3 regions of the Paenibacillus sp. GCM10027627 genome follow, and region 1 is predicted to be linked to each of the others. Evidence: a T-box and tRNA genes for the amino acid it is inferred to sense, from the RefSeq annotation. Region 1 holds a T-box; the other regions hold tRNA genes.
What was found. A T-box is a leader RNA that pairs with one kind of tRNA and senses whether it is charged. The one in region 1 lies ahead of leuS (leucine--tRNA ligase), so its partner is inferred to be a tRNA-Leu.
Positions count from the first base shown of each region.

Region 2: it encodes a tRNA-Leu, which carries the amino acid that the T-box ahead of leuS (leucine--tRNA ligase) is inferred to sense. The anticodon was not compared.
Region 3: it encodes a tRNA-Leu, which carries the amino acid that the T-box ahead of leuS (leucine--tRNA ligase) is inferred to sense. The anticodon was not compared.

Region 1 covers NZ_JBHTHB010000001.1:384,647-389,936, reverse strand. The annotation lists gene leuS (leucine--tRNA ligase) at 1-1,525, opposite strand, end outside; T-box leader at 1,583-1,825, opposite strand; gene ACFQZE_RS01695 (CynX/NimT family MFS transporter) at 1,910-3,160, opposite strand; gene ACFQZE_RS01690 (GNAT family N-acetyltransferase) at 3,178-3,924, opposite strand; gene ACFQZE_RS01685 (hypothetical protein) at 3,969-4,271, opposite strand; gene ACFQZE_RS01680 (YwbE family protein) at 4,335-4,535, opposite strand; gene ACFQZE_RS01675 (DEAD/DEAH box helicase) at 4,663-5,290, shown strand, end outside.
Region 2 covers NZ_JBHTHB010000002.1:195,245-200,534, reverse strand. The annotation lists gene ACFQZE_RS08950 (2OG-Fe(II) oxygenase) at 1-114, opposite strand, end outside; gene ACFQZE_RS08945 (bifunctional transcriptional activator/DNA repair enzyme AdaA) at 148-777, opposite strand; gene ACFQZE_RS08940 (DNA alkylation repair protein) at 904-1,584, opposite strand; tRNA gene ACFQZE_RS08935 (tRNA-Leu) at 1,891-1,977, opposite strand; gene ACFQZE_RS08930 (divergent polysaccharide deacetylase family protein) at 2,156-2,968, shown strand; gene ACFQZE_RS08925 (N-acetylmuramoyl-L-alanine amidase family protein) at 2,933-3,736, opposite strand; gene ACFQZE_RS08920 (YqzE family protein) at 3,881-4,081, shown strand; gene ACFQZE_RS08915 (hypothetical protein) at 4,072-5,025, opposite strand; gene ACFQZE_RS08910 (YqhG family protein) at 5,149-5,290, opposite strand, start outside.
Region 3 covers NZ_JBHTHB010000002.1:202,724-208,013, forward strand. The annotation lists gene ACFQZE_RS08960 (catalase) at 1-2,033, opposite strand, end outside; tRNA gene ACFQZE_RS08965 (tRNA-Leu) at 2,257-2,340, shown strand; gene ACFQZE_RS08970 (TetR/AcrR family transcriptional regulator) at 2,502-3,104, opposite strand; gene ACFQZE_RS08975 (DUF418 domain-containing protein) at 3,207-4,349, shown strand; gene ACFQZE_RS08980 (TFIIB-type zinc ribbon-containing protein) at 4,444-5,082, opposite strand; gene ACFQZE_RS08985 (hypothetical protein) at 5,089-5,290, opposite strand, start outside.

The DNA.
Region 1 (5,290 bases):
GAAGGTAGTACCAGCAGCTTCCCGCCCATTGAGGCATGGTGTTCGTTTCGCGACGAGCCTTCATCCCCGTTTCAGGATCGACCGTGTTTACCCAATCCGTTACGTTTGCAAGCGGCGATTCCCCCGTGCCAGACGGCTTAATGGCGTCCACATCCGGCAGCAGCAGCGGCAGCTGGTCTTCCGGAACCGGCTTCATGCTGCCGTCTTCCAGATGAAGAATCGGAATCGGCTCTCCCCAGTAGCGTTGACGGCTGAACAGCCAGTCGCGGAGACGGTAAGTCACCTTCGCTTTGCCTTTGCCCGTTTCCGTCAAACGCTCGATCATCGCTCCAATCGCCTCGTCATTGTTAAGTCCGTTCAGGAAATCGGAGTTGACATGCGGTCCATCGCCGGTGAACGCTTCTTTCGTCACATCTCCGCCTTGCACCACTTCAATAATCGGCAAATCGAATTGCTTCGCAAATTCCCAGTCTCTCGAGTCATGGCCCGGAACGGCCATAATCGCGCCTGTGCCGTATCCGGCAAGAACGTAATCTGCAATCCAAATCGGCGCTCTTGCGCCGCTTACCGGATTAATGGCATAGGCGCCAGTGAAAACGCCCGTTTTCTCCTTGGCCAGATCCGTCCGCTCCAAATCGCTTTTGCGGGCGGCAGCGTCTTGGTAAGCAGCTATCGCTTCCTTCTGTTCTGCTGTCGTAATGGCTGCTACCAGCTCATGCTCTGGCGCAAGCACGCAATAAGTGGCGCCGAATAGCGTGTCTGGACGTGTCGTAAATACTTCCAACGCCGCATCGTGTCCTTCGATGGCAAAGACCACTTCCGCCCCGGTCGACTTTCCGATCCAGTTGCGCTGCATATCTTTAATGCTTTCCGACCAGTCGAGCTCCTCCAAATCGTCCAACAGGCGGTCCGCATATTCCGTAATTTTCAAAATCCATTGGCGCATCGGCTTGCGGATGACGGGATGCCCGCCGCGCTCGCTCAATCCGTCAATGACTTCTTCGTTTGCCAGTACCGTTCCAAGCGCTGGACACCAGTTGACCGGAACTTCAGCCACGTAAGCGAGTCCTCGATTGTAAAGCTGGATGAAAATCCACTGGGTCCACTTATAGTAGTCAGGATCAGTCGTGCTGAATTCACGGTCCCAATCATAAGAGAAACCAAGAGATTTAATTTGGCGGCGGAAGTTGTCAATATTTTTAAACGTAATGTCTCTCGGATGCTGTCCCGTGTCAAGAGCGTGCTGCTCCGCCGGCAGTCCGAACGCATCCCAGCCCATCGGATGCAGCACGTTGTAGCCTTTCATCCGTTTGAAGCGAGATACGATATCAGTTGCCGTGTAGCCTTCCGGATGGCCTACGTGTAGGCCGGCTCCCGACGGATATGGAAACATGTCAAGCGCGTAAAATTTCTGTTTGCCCGGTTCTTCCTTTGTTTGGAACGTTTTGTTCTCGTCCCAGTACTTTTGCCACTTTGGCTCGATTTCCAGCGGATTGTAGCCGGATCGTTGTTGTTCTTGACTCATCCCTTTTCCTCCTAATCGTCGTAAACAAATAAAACCTCCCGCCCCCAGCGGATTAACGCTAGGGACGAGAGGAAATCTCCCGTGGTACCACCCTAGTTGGCGACTGGCATGCTCTGCCTGCGCCCACTTGACGTTCTTAACGCGAACGATACGATGCGGCTGAAATCTCCCAAACGATACGGGGATCATTTCTCGCACAGCTCCGAGGCGAGCTTCCGAGCGCATCAGGTCCGGCTTTCACCTACCGCCGGCTCTCTTGACCTTGATTACGCAAGTACTGTTCCTCATCAACGCTTTCATATTAAAAACAGTTACTATCGATTATATAAGTTTGGCATGAAAAGTGTCAAGCGAATCAACGGCTCGTTAGACAAGACTGAAAACTTAGCTTTTTTGAATTTTTCGATTTTTGCCGGCAGCGATTCCAAACAAGGCGTAGGCTGCGGAAACAGCCAGCATAACCGCCATCGGCAAATCCCAACTTTCCGTGGAATCGTGCAGTAGGCCAAGTAAAAGCGGCCCCGAAGCAGCAAGCAAGTAGCCAACGGATTGGGCCATTCCTGACAGCTTGGCAGCCTCCCCGCTCGTCGTTGTGCGAAGCGCAAAAAACATGACCGCAAGTCCAAAACCGCCGCCGACCCCCAGGCCAAGCACTGCCATCGTAATGGGAATGAGCGGTTCCCCTCCAAACCACAGCAGGACATAACCTACAACAAAAAGAACGGCAATAGAGAGAGCCAGCATAATCTGGTTCCGGCTTTTCCCAGCCAATATTGGCACAATAAACGTCGAAAGCATACTGACGATTTGCATAAGCGAAAGCATCCAGCCCGCTTCGGCCGAAGTTAACCCTTTGTCAGCGAGCACAAGCGGAATCCAGGTTACGTTTACGTAAAAGCAAAACGATTGCAATCCAAGATATAAAGATACCGCCCAAGCAAGCGGAGAACGCCATACGTTGACGTCGACGCTGCTGCCCACTGCGAGAACTTTGCCATTTTCGTTCCCTTTGCGACTTGCCCTCGCAAGAGGCAACCATGCCGCAGCGGCGATAAAGGCGGCGATGGACGATATCGCAAGTGTCGTTTCCCAGCCAAGCCCCGCTTGTTCCGTCAACGGCACGCTAATACCGGAGCTGACGGCGGCGCCTAAGTTCATGGATACGGTATACACTCCGGTCATCAGCCCCACTCTGTCGCCATAATCCCGCTTCACAAGGCTTGGTAGCAAAACATTGGCGACGGCAATAGCTGCGCCTAGCCAAGCCGTGCCAAGAAACAAGGCATAAACGGATGGGAGCGAGCGGATCAAAATGGCGATCGCGAGCATGAACGACGCGGCAAGCAGCGAGCGCTCCATGCCGATCCAGGAGGCCAGCTTCGGTGCAAGCGGCGAAAAGAAAGCAAACGCCAGAAGCGGCAATGTGGTCAGCAGCCCCGTCATACCGCCCGACAAGCCGTATGTCAATTGAATTTGCTCCACGATTGGTCCTACGGACGTAATGGGAGCTCTTAAAATTAATGCTACAAATATAATGCTTAAAACGAGTAGCCATGTCCCGCCCGTTTTCTGTACCAAAACGCTGCGGCCCCCGACCCCTCGGATTTGATCTTCTGACTGACTGCTGCTGTCCATCTTGTGTAGTCCACCCTTCAAGCCATTGCTTTTGTCCTGTACCAATAATCGTATAAGTGCGTGAAACCAAATTTATCGTACAATCTGTTCGCCGCTTCGTTGTTTTTAACGACCAGCAAATAGCTTTGCTCTACACCTTGCTCTTTCGCCCAATACAGCAGACGGCGCGTCAATTGCTCCCCATATCCTCGCCCCCGCTTGCTCTCGCTCGTGACGATGTCGTATAGTCCCGCCCAGCCCTGCTCAAGGGTCACTATTCCGCATGCCGCAGCCTCTTCGCCATCCATCAGAACGGCAAATGCCTTTTTCAAAGGCAGAGAGTCGTACATCTTTCTTGTCGCCTCCTTTTGCCGTTCGCTGAGCTTTTGCAAAGTTTGGATGGCATCCAACCATAGAGGAGTCAATTCCGTGGACAAAACGATGTTGTCAAAGCCAGGACATTGCAGGTCGGCTAACGAGGCCGTTTTGACCAGCGTATGGTCTATCTTTTCATATCCCATATCGGCGAGCCGCTCATCGAGACCATTGGGCTGAACGAATGGAGTCAGCTTAAACACAGTTGCTTGGCCTTGTTCCCGATACAACTGCTCGCATCGCTTGATCTTTTGCCCCACGTCCAAGCTGTTTCCATAAATCGGGTTAATTGAATTGGATCTTTTCGTATAGCCATCAGCAAACCGCAGCAGCCATCCGTCATAAAGCAGCGTATGGTGCGCCGGCCAACCGTTTAAACTCATCTCCTCAATCCCTCTCCATACCTCCATCCGCTTTCACTCCCTATGTATTATTAAAATGGAACTTTATGAACTTATTGGATATTAAACCGTTCAAGATGAGAGCTTAGTCCCTCGCGCTTCAACACCCGCGCTTGCAATTGTCCAAAAAGATCGTAATGCGGGTAATGCGATCTTTGATGAATGTACTTAGGATCGAGTCCACTCGCTAAGCACCAGCTTCGAAGTTTGTCCATATCAGCGCAGCCCGCTTTCGTAACGGTCTGCATGCCCGGAAATCGGGGATCGAGCCAGTAGTGAGTCAAAAACGCGATCTCTCCTCTTAATACGGCGGCTTTCCATTCGTTAAGCTCTTCTCTCGTTATGCCGAATGCCACGATCATTGCCTCCTGCCGGAATATATTAATGAAGCGAGGGCTCCAATCCGTAAGCTTGACCGCCTATTGGATTATTTCTTTGACGCGTCCCACACTTCCGTCCTGCAATCTCACTTTAATTCCGTGTGGATGCTGAGCCGAGTTCGTCAATAAGTCTTTCACGATTCCATGCGTGATTTTTCCTGTTCGCTGATCCGCTTTGAGTACAATCCCTACCTCCATGCCCGGCTTAATTTCCGAACGAAGCGTACCTTTTCCTGACATCTGTTTTCATTCCTTTTCCATTTAAATTCATAAAAATAAGAATAGCATATGCACTTCAAAGATGCACATAGAGCGGACAACTGCTATACTTAGTTTCATACGATGAGATGAAAAGAGGAATTATGGCATGTCAAACGCATTCCGCTCGTTGGGATTATCCCAAGAGCTTACCGATTTATTGGGTCAAGGGGGCATTACGGAACCTACTCCCGTCCAGCGCCAAACAATACCGCTGCTTCTAAAGGGACAAGATGTCATTGCCCAAGCCCAAACGGGCACAGGCAAGACGCTCGCCTTCGCTTTGCCGATGCTGGAGCAGATTAATACGGATAAAGATCAAGTGCAAGCTTTAATTTTAACGCCAACAAGAGAACTTGCCATTCAAATTACAATGGAGATGAAAAAGCTGGCTCCTGCTTTTGGCGCCCGTGTCCTGGCTGCTTACGGAGGTCAAGACGTCGATGCACAAATTCGCAAGCTTCAGCGCGCTCCGCATATTGTCGTAGCGACTCCGGGCCGTTTGATCGACCATATGACTCGCGGAACGGTCAGCCTTGGCAAGCTCACTATGCTTGTTCTTGACGAAGCGGATCAGATGCTTCACATGGGCTTTTTGCCCGAGGTGGAAAGTATCGTGACCCAGACGCCAAGAGCTAGGCAGACGATGCTATTCTCCGCAACGATGCCGGATGCCATTCGCAGGCTGGCGGCCGACTATATGAACTCGCCAACCGATGTGCAAATTAAAAGCGCAA
Region 2 (5,290 bases), on a different contig from region 1:
ACCGGCTATAAGTGATGAACATACATCGGGATCGATCAACCGGGGCAGCTTCGCATAGCCATTTTCATCAAGCGACTGATGCAAGGCTTGCCAATCCAATTGGGTCATAGACATGTTCCATTCTCCTTGAGCAAACGGGTGTCCCGTTCACTCCTCTGATTGCGATTTGACATGTTCAACAGCCTCCATTGTCATTTGTTTGTGCCATTGGCGATAGCCTTCCGGTGTAGTGCCTGTCATTTTTTTGAATAACGTAATGAAATAGGGCGCATTATTCAAACCAACGAGTTCCCCCACTTCTGGTATCGATTTCTCCGTTTCAATCAAAATTTGTTTAGCGTGATTGATCCGTACATGTTGAATAAACACAGTTGGCGTTACCCCTGCCACCTTCTTGAACGTCCGATGAAGATGATAAGGTGTGCCGTGACTTATTTCCGCGAGATGTTCCAAACTTAAATGATCGCGATAATTTCGAGTGATGTATTCCGTCACCGTTGCGATCCATTCCTCATGAGGCAAGCGCGTTCCGGTAGGCTTGCATCGTTTGCAAGGACGAAATTTCGTTAAGGCTTGCTCCGCTGATTTGTAAGTGCCAACATGCTCCCTTTTTGGAGGTCTGGACTTGCATGAAGGATAGCAAAAAATCCCTGTTGACCTGACTGCGTAAAAAAATTTGCCGTTGTAAGAAGCGTCGTTGTTAATAATGGCTTGCCATTGCTCCTCTGTCGCCGTTTCAGGCTCTTCCGGTTTTTTTCTAGAGCGGAGTATTGGCAAATCTAGCTCTTCATTTATATGGTTACGATGGGTCACGTTCGTTCACCTCTATCTATCAGTATATCCCGCCAAAAAGTGTCTGCGTTTTTTTGAGAACATAACAGCAAGATTGCAAAAGCCGCTTCATTAACGTTTCATGGCTCGAATCATTTCTTTTGCATGTTTGTCGACGCGATAGGATTCCAGCATTTTCTGCAACGCTTTATTGTAAGTCATGTCATCCAAATCGTTGTGATGCAAAAACGTTAGTGTTCGTTCGGGAAATTTTGTATAGGCGATTGAAATGGCCCACGCGACAGCCATTTTGGCATAATAGCCTTCATGACGAATGCGATTTAATAGTTGGAAAACTTTATCCAAATACGCTTCATCTAAATAATAATTAAGCAGCATCACTACACCGAAGCGTATATCGTATTCCTTTTCTGTTTCGAAGTAAGGCAATAGAAAGTCCCACACGCGCTGCTTATTTGAGCGAGTAAATTTTAATCCGGCACAAAAGCTGTCACAAAGGGACCAATTATCAATTTGCGGTACAAATTTTTCTATATAGTGCAATATCTCTTCGACATCGGTATTTACATAACCAATAATCATCCCCTGCAGCATGACTTCCTCAAAATAATCATTGATAGAGGGATCCAGATAAGCACGCCAATCGTCTTTGGCTATCTCTTTTGCCAGCTTTCGAAGCACGGGTAAACGAACTCCAAGCATATTATCGATATTTGGAATTAAAGCCGCGGAAAACGTTTTATAATTTTCATCTGCGAGTGCATGTAATTGTTCTCTGATCGATTTTTCCACGTATTCTCCTTTATAATTAACTGAATTTTAGTAAGGTTGATCGTAAGAATGCACTTTCCTAATGAAGCGGAGCCATTCTGCGATAATTTCTCGTTCATAATTTCAAGTATATTAATGTCGTTTGCTGAATGCACGATTTTGGAGATATAAGAGCAATATAACAAAATGGATCGAGATTATGGCTTGCTGGATGCACAAATTTGGAGAGAGGGAAGGGGATTTCACGGACCAATACTATGACGGTACATGCAAAAAAGCTCCCGAACTGTCGCAAGGACAAATTCGAGAGCTTGATATTTGTTAAGTTGGTGCGGTCGAGAGGACTCGAACCTCCACGGCTGTTACACCACTAGAACCTGAATCTAGCGCGTCTGCCAATTCCGCCACGACCGCACATCGAAGTGACGTTTCCTATAGTAGCATGCTGGGGACGCCAAGTCAAACGATCGGTTAAAGTTTTAATTTTCAGCCTATTTAACCCTCATAATATTGTCATTGTTTGGGAATAGTACTTGTGAATTCAAGAGGGAAAGCCTCGATTTCATTAGGAAATGGGTGTGAAAACAACGCTATGTTTAAGTTCACGAATGGTAAAATGCGACTCAAACCAGCCATCTTTGTTTTGTTTGCAATTGCTCTCTGGCTGGCTGGATCAATAGCGGCGCATGCCGAAGGTTCGGGGCGCACGCTTGCCATTGTCATCGACGATTTTGGCAACGGAATGACGGGAACGGAGGAAATGCTTAAGCTGCCGGTTCCCTTTACCGTGGCGGTTATGCCCTTTATGCCAACAACAAAAGAGGATGCCGAGGCGGCTTATCGGCTCGGTCACGATGTCATCGTCCATATGCCAATGGAGCCGAATAAAGGTTTGAAAAAATGGCTGGGGCCGGGAGCGCTGACCGCCGACCTGAGCGACGAAGAAATTCGGAAGCGAGTGGAAGCGGCCATCGACAACGTCCCGCATGCTATAGGGATGAATAATCATATGGGCTCCAAAATAACGGCGGACTCCCGAATTATGCGGATCGTGTTGACCGTGTGCAAAGAACGCGGCTTGTTTTATCTCGACAGCCGGACGACTCCACATTCAGTAGTTGCTGAGGTGTCGGCTGAAGTTGGCGTGCCGGCTCTTTACAACAATGTATTTTTAGACGATGTGTACACCGAACAGCATATTTCCAAACAAGTGGGGCTATTGCGCAAACATTTGGAAAAACACGAAAGCTGTATTACGATCGGCCATGTCGGGCCGCCCGGACTTAAGACGTCATCGGTGCTGAAGCAATCGATACCGGGGATGCAATCGGTGGCGAGCTTCGTCAAGCTGTCCGATATGGTGCGGTCATCAGCGGGCGATCCATTTATACTGCCGAATCCCTGAGGCAATCGCCCTGGCGATTTCGGTTTGCGAGGCCGGGTCGGTCAACATGGCCCGGTCATTTTCGTTGCTGATAAAACCCATTTCCACAATGACGGACGGTTCATCAACTCGTCTCAGCAAATAAAAAGGATTTCCAAGTCTCGGAAGCGCAAACGTATGCTGCTGCTGATTAAGGGCGTCTTGCAAGCAGAGCGCCAGCAGTGCGCTCTCTCCGGTATTTTGATGAAGGACAAGCGGCCCTCTTCTTGAGCTGTTTTTACCCCAGTTCACATGAAGGCTGACGAGCAGCTCGCTATTGATTTCTTCGGTAAGCTGGCCCCGCTGGGACAAGTCTTTGCGATGCCTCGATTTGGTTGCATGCCATCTGTTCTCTTCACTAAGCGCATAATCGCCTGTCCGGTTCATAACAGCCGGAATGCCGTAGCTTCTAAGCAATAAATAAAGCTTTCCGGCAATGGCCAGATTGATATCTTTCTCCAAAATCGTTCCATGCGTTGCTCCACCATCAATACCGCCGTGGCCTACGTCAATAATGACGGTTGTATGAGGGAGCGTCCAATTATGATCTTCTTCGTAGTAACCCTTTTGCCCAAATTGCTGGTCATGTGCGCTTTGTCGATTTATGCCTGAAGCCGAAGACTCTATAGCGGGCGAAGCTGCCGCAATTGTCGGCGCTGCCATCACTTCCGAAGCATTGCCAGAGCCTGTCGATGCCGACAGCACTAAAACCAGCATGGATGCAAACACATATCGTTTCAATAAAACCATAACCGCATCCTCCCGCAAAATAGTTGTTCGCCGAACTGCCAGCTTCCGTTAGCGTGGCTGTTTAGAGGAAAACTCATGCATGGTTACAGGCAAAAACATTGGGGAATGCTTATTGTACACAAGAAAAAACGGAGGTGTTCGGCAATGGCCGGAGGAAACGATTTGGTGAAATATATGACGGAGCAGCTTGTGCAATATATGGAAACCCCTTCTGAAATTCGGAAGAAGGCGCGCACGTCGGCCAAAGCCGCAAGGGAGCCTTGGCTGACGCGCTGGTTTGGATGGGGACCGGCAAGCTTTTTAATGTGGTGGAGAGGCAGAGGACGTACAACGCGTCAACGGTAAAACCGGCCCATTTCGACCAGCAGCTCAATGGGGATATAGCGGCGATCGGCGTTGTCCTCATCGGTATCCAGAGCTAGAAACAGCTCGCCGCTATCCCATTTGTCATACCCGACAACCGACCAAACTTGGGTCAAAGTGCCGCCGAAGCTGTCTACGGTGTAACGGATTTCTTTTTTGGATGAGATGGCTTGCAAAAGGGATGAATAATCGCCATTTTTAATAGATAAAGCGGGCTTAGTCAACCAAGGCATGCGTCCGTATGGATGGAATGAGGGTATCGTTTTGGATTGCAACAAACCGGCATGGAGGGAAGCGACTCCATGCTTATTTGCGCGAGGTTTGCCGCTAATAAGCCGGTTCCAATCGGGGGGCAAACCCTCCCCAGAATAGGCATCGGTATAAGTGACGCTTTTTTTGGATTCGATTTTCCAAGCGGCTTGCAAAGGATTCAAGTAGATGCGCTCGGCGCGGCTTGAGTCTTGTATCAGTTGAAGCTGCAGCAGGGACAGCTGCAGCGATTGTTCGTTGAACAAAGGATAGGCGCCAGTGCCGTATTCGCCCAAACGGTAGCCTCCGTCTTCTGCCGCATGAACGATTAAATAGCCGACGATCTTATCCCGCTGCTTAAGGAGAACAAGCCAGCTATGCGTTCCTGGTCCGAGCGGGGAGAGAGAAAGGTTAGCGGCTTTCCATTCCGCATAGGTGGATGAAGAGGATAGCTCGTCCACCCATAGTTTAGCTTGCCGCTCTACTTCGGACACGGCGGCTTCCACTTTGTCAGCTGCGGCATCTTGTACGGTTTTATCTTTCCGGGCTGTTTCTTCACTGTATGGCTTTGCTGCCGAGCTTGCATACGCCTCGTTTTGATGGGAGGCTGAACCGGCCCAAATGATAAGAGCGGCCAGCCCTGCTTTTACCCATATTCCCGTTCTCGAATTAAACATAAGCAATCACCTCAAAACAAGTGTAGCGGAGGGGCGGCAAAAAGGCTGTTGTTCCATGTCGCAAAGCATCCGTAGGACAAGCGCCTTTTTTGCCGTAAAGATGATTTTTTCGTCTAATGGTCTTCAATCGATGCCCTCTAGATGGAAAATGCCGCAATTAATGGCGGAAGCCGTCACACGAGGCTCGTATTGCCATCTGATTTCTTCTTTTCTTTGTTGATATTGCTCTTCAATGGCAGGTTTGTTTTCATCCGTGGCATGCTCC
Region 3 (5,290 bases), on a different contig from region 1:
TCCGGCCCGCCTCCTCCGGCAAGCAAAACGCCAGGCTGTACTCCGCTATCGCCTCCTGCGCTCGAAGCAGCAATAATTTTCGCAGCAGCCAACAATGGACTTGCTTCACCAGATGCGCCAATCGCTTTGTAGTGCAAGAATGCCTCCCTAACAAAATCCGCCGCTTTCACATCGCTGAGCAGCTCGTCCACACTTTGCCGTCCGCCTGGAATATAGACTGCGTCATATAGGACGGATGCGGCAGTAAGCAGCGATTGCTGCGGCTCCAGCACAGATCCGTCATCCCCTTTTACCGGCACAAGCGTGATGCTAACGATATCCGCCGTCACTTTTGCCTCGCTCAGCGATTGCTGCAGGGCTTTGACCTCTACCGCGGCAAATCCGTTGCCTAGCAAAATGGCCGCTTTTCGAGTGGCAGCCGTCTTCACGGTATTCATCATGCTAAGAGCCGGAGAATGAAACTTGGGCTGGGCCGCCACCCCTTTCGTTGCCGTCGCCCCAATGCCGGCCGCAATCGCTTCGGCCAACTCTTCCGCTACCCGGCTGAACACATCGACCACCCGCTGCCGCACTTCCTTAGACAGCACTTTGCCAAGCTCGAACCGGAATGCGTCGACAATTTGCTTTTGCTCCGCCGCCGACATGCTGTGCCAGAACATCGCCGCTTGGCTGAAATGATCCTCGAAGCTCGCGCTTCTTGCTTTAATTTTGCGGCCTTCGACCTTCTCCTCGTAATGGCGGTAGGCGCCCTCCTGCTGGGATACGGGAGCGGGATAGCTCCCCGCCAGTCCGCTCTTATGATAGCTGACTTGTCCAGGATTGATCGTCATCCGGTGCATGCCGTCGCGCTGGTTGTTATGAACGGGAGCAATGGGCCGGTTAATCGGAATTTCCGTAAAGTTCGGCCCCCCAAGGCGCAGCAGCTGCGTATCGGTATATGAAAACAATCTTCCTTGCAGGAGCGGATCATTTGTAAAATCGATCCCCGGCACAAGGTGGCCAACGTGGAACGCAACCTGCTCCGTTTCCGCAAAAAAGTTGTCCGTATTGCGGTTCAGCGTCATTTTGCCTATGATACGAACGGGAACAACCTCCTCGGGCCACAGCTTGGTCGCATCCAAAATGTCAAAGTCGAAGCTGAACTCGTCCTCTTCCTTCAAAATTTGCACGCCAAGCTCATACTCCGGGTAATTTCCGTGGTCAATCGCATTCCACAGGTCGCGCCGGTTAAAGTCCGGGTCTTTGCCCGCCACCTTTTGCGTTTCATCCCAAACTAGTGAATGTACGCCAAGCTTCGGCTTCCAATGGAATTTAACAAAATGCGATTTCCCTTTTTCGTTAATAAAACGGAATGTGTGGACGCCAAATCCCTCCATCATTCGGAAGCTTCGCGGCAGCGCCCGGCCCGACATAACCCACATAATCATATGGGCGCTTTCTGTATTTGCGCCAACAAAATCCCAAAACGTATCATGCGCCGAAGATGCCTGCGGAATTTCGTTTGGCGGCTCCGGCTTAACAGCATGAATAAAGTCAGGAAATTTGACGGCATCCTGAATAAAAAATACCGGCATATTGTTGCCGACCAAATCGTAGTTTCCTTCCTCTGTATAAAACTTGACCGCAAAACCCCGCACGTCGCGTACTGTATCGCTTGAGCCGCGGGAGCCCGCCACGGTAGAAAATCGGACAAATACCGGCGTGACAAGCGACGTGTCCGTTAAAAATTTTGCCTTCGTATATTCCGCCATCGATTCGTATAATTGAAACTCGCCGTGAGCGCCAAATCCTCTCGCATGAACAACCCGCTCCGGAATTCGCTCGTGATCGAAATGAGTCATTTTTTCACGGAAATGAAAATCTTCCATAATGGTTGGGCCTCTAACCCCTGCTTTTAAGGAATGCTCATCGTCATCCACCTTGAGCCCCTGATTGGTCGTCAACGCCTCGCCGGCATTTGGAACCCGGAACGCGTCCAATTGTTGTTGCTTGGCATTCCCTTTCTCTAATTCGCCGTTGTCTCTTGTATTCATTCGTTTGGCCTCCATTGTCGGTTTAAGAATAGTATTGGGATAGTATCTTCATAGCTGCCTTTTTCTATCCTTTATTTCCCACGCAATAGTGATGGATTAAATCTAATCCGTTATACGGGCACGATGCAGCGATTAAACTTCTCCTACACTTTCGTCAAAACTCAGCTTGACCTAATATGGAAACATGTGATATATTATTTTTTGTTGACACAACAATTGATTTGCGGTCGTGGCGGAATTGGCAGACGCGCTAGATTCAGGTTCTAGTGGTGTAACAGCCGTGGAGGTTCGAGTCCTCTCGACCGCATCAAACAAAAGAAGAGGTTGTTCCTTTAGTCTTTTAGACTGACGGAGCAACCTCTTTTTTATGCTTTTATTTTCAAAAAGGACGCGAGGGGGGAATCGCCTCGCCGTGCCCACTTCCCCTTATCCCTAACGCAGCTTGGAGCAGTCGCGCTCCACCATAACTCAAAGCTTCGACGGATCGCATAACTCTTTCAAATGTTGAGCGATGATTTCTTCTATTGAAGCGGCCGTCACATCCGCAGGACGCAAAATATGATGAAGAGCAAGCCCGTCAATAAGCGCAAACAGTTTCTCCGTTTCCATTACCAGATTAAGGCCGGACTTTGTCAGCCCCCTTCTATCCAGCATGTCCACCACAAATTGCGCCGCTCTAAACAAACCATCGTACATTTCGTCGCTTAACGGCTTTAGACCCGGATGAAGCAGTACCTTGATGTTGTAGGAAAACCAAACCTCCATTTCCAATCTACGTTCCTCGTCCACCGGCATAAACTGCAAAATAAAATGTTTCAGCACATCCAGCAAAGGACCGTCGTAGTTCATCGCTTCCACACGTTTGTTAATCCGGTTCAAAAACAACCTCATGCAAAAACCGAACAGCTCGGCCTGACTGGAAAAATAATGACGCATGGAACCGACCGACAGTCCGGCTTCCTCCGCAATATTGCGAACGGTCGCCTGATCGAGTCCGCCCTTCTGAATAACTCTAAGCGCAGCCTCAGCAACGAGCTGGCGTTGTTTTTCGTGATCAACTATTTTTGGCATAGCTGTATTATAGACTATTGTCTTTTTTAATACAATGTGTTAAATTAGTTTTTGTTAATACAACGTACCAAAAAAGAGAGAAAATACTAAGGAGAGAGTATTATGGAGAGAAGTGTTAACCGTATTCGTATGTTGGACATTTTACGGGGCTTCGCAATTCTCGGCACACTCGGTACAAACATCTGGATATTTGCTTACATTGGGGATTCAAGCCAAGTAGTCGCGTTCGAAGTCAACAAATGGTGGGAATCGATGGACAAATTCCTGCAAACGCTAGTCCTTACTTTTGTAAACGGAAAATTTTTGGGCTTGCTGTCGGTCATGTTCGGTGTTGGATTAGAAATGAAATACCAGCAGTCATTGCGAAAGGGCTCTCCGTGGCCCGGCACTTATTTATGGGTATCGATTATTTTAATGCTGGAGGGCTTTATCCACTTTACGCTTGTGATGGAATACGACATTTTGATGGGATACGCGCTGGCGGCCATTATTGTCGCGTTTATTGTAAGAGCGGGTGACAAGGCCATTCGCCGCACGATCAAATGGGTCGGAGGAATCCATCTGCTGCTTGTTTCTCTCTTGTTCGCGGGCATATTTTTGCTGGCCAATACGGGTGGAGACGCTTCGTACGACTCTGGAGTCGACTTTGGCGCCATTTATTCGTCTGGAACTTGGTTCGAGCAGGTTCAAGCTAGACTTTCTAATTTCCTTGTGCTGCGGTTTGAAGTGTTTTTCGCCCTTCCGCTCAACATTGTGCTATTTCTGTGCGGCGTGCTGCTAATGAGAAACGGGGCATTTGGCGATGACGAAAAGGGGCGTGGCATTCGCCGCAAGCTAATGAAATGGGGGATCGGACTTGGGCTCCCGCTCACTTTGCTTTCTTTTGTTCCTCTTGCAGGGCTTGACGTATTTGTACGCTATCTGTTTGCTCCTTTGCTCGCTATGGGCTATTTGGCTGTCATTGCCCGCATCCTCGAATGGAAACCGCATTTTAGACTGTGGAACTGGCTGGAACAAACGGGCAAAATGTCGTTAAGCTGCTACGTCTTGCAAAACATCCTGAGCACCGTTATTTTCTACGGCTGGGGACTCGGTCTCGGTGGAAAGCTGGATTCCATCCAAATTATTGGAGTATGGATCGCCGTCTCGATGGTCCAACTGCTGTTCGCCAACGTATGGCTGGGCATATTCAAACTGGGACCGATGGAAGGCATGCGCAAACGGGCCGTCAGCCTGTTCTCTTAAGCGGCCCCCTCTCTCGCCCAAAACATCCGAACGAAAAAAGCTCATCCGCAGGCAAATCGCCTTTTGCGAATGAGCTTTTTCCTTTATTCGACCTTTACTCGAATAAATCGCCGAAAATGTCCAAAACCGTTTTCTTTTTCTTGTAGGAGCTGTGATGTTTATTGTAACCATAGCCTTGATTGTGGCTTTGCGAATGCGAATGGCTTTGGTTGTAGCCGGGTTGATTATAGTTGGGCGGATAGCCCGGCTTGGACGACTGGCTTCCGCTATATCCGGAAGGCGGCTGGGAATAGTTTTGCCCGCTTGCCGGAGGAGCGCCAAAGCCGCCTTGCTGCGGCTGGCCATAGCTTGGCTGCCCGAAAGCTTGCCCATTCTGTGCCGGCTGACTGAAGCTCTGATTGCTTTGGCCCTGCTGTCCAAAACCTTGATTGCCATAACCTTGCTGCCCCGATCCTTGGCTGCCAAAAGGCGGCTGTCCGTAGCCGGAGGACGGCTGCGCTTGACCAAATGCTGTGCCGGAGGCAGGAGCCCCGCCGCCATACAAAGCCGAATTTTGCTGCATGTGCTGTTCCATCCGCTCGTAATCTTGACGAACTTCATTTACCCCTTGCAGCAGCTTCTCCAGTTCGCCTCTATCGAGCCATACGCCCTTGCATTCCGGACACAAGTCAATTTCGACTCCGTCCTTCACAACCGCTTTCATCCGCACATCGTTACAAATTGGACATTTCATATCCTGTCACTCCTCCATTGAAATGATGACTGACGGAGGAAGCTTCCGCTCTTCCGCAGCCGGCATATAAAGGTAAGTACGGCTAAGCTTAACGACACGCCTGCTCGGCTTGCGCATGACGACCGAAGCGTCGTCCCAAGCTACGACAATACCGACTACGTCATTGATCTCCAGCTCGTCTCGCACGACTCTAACCGTTTCGCCCGAC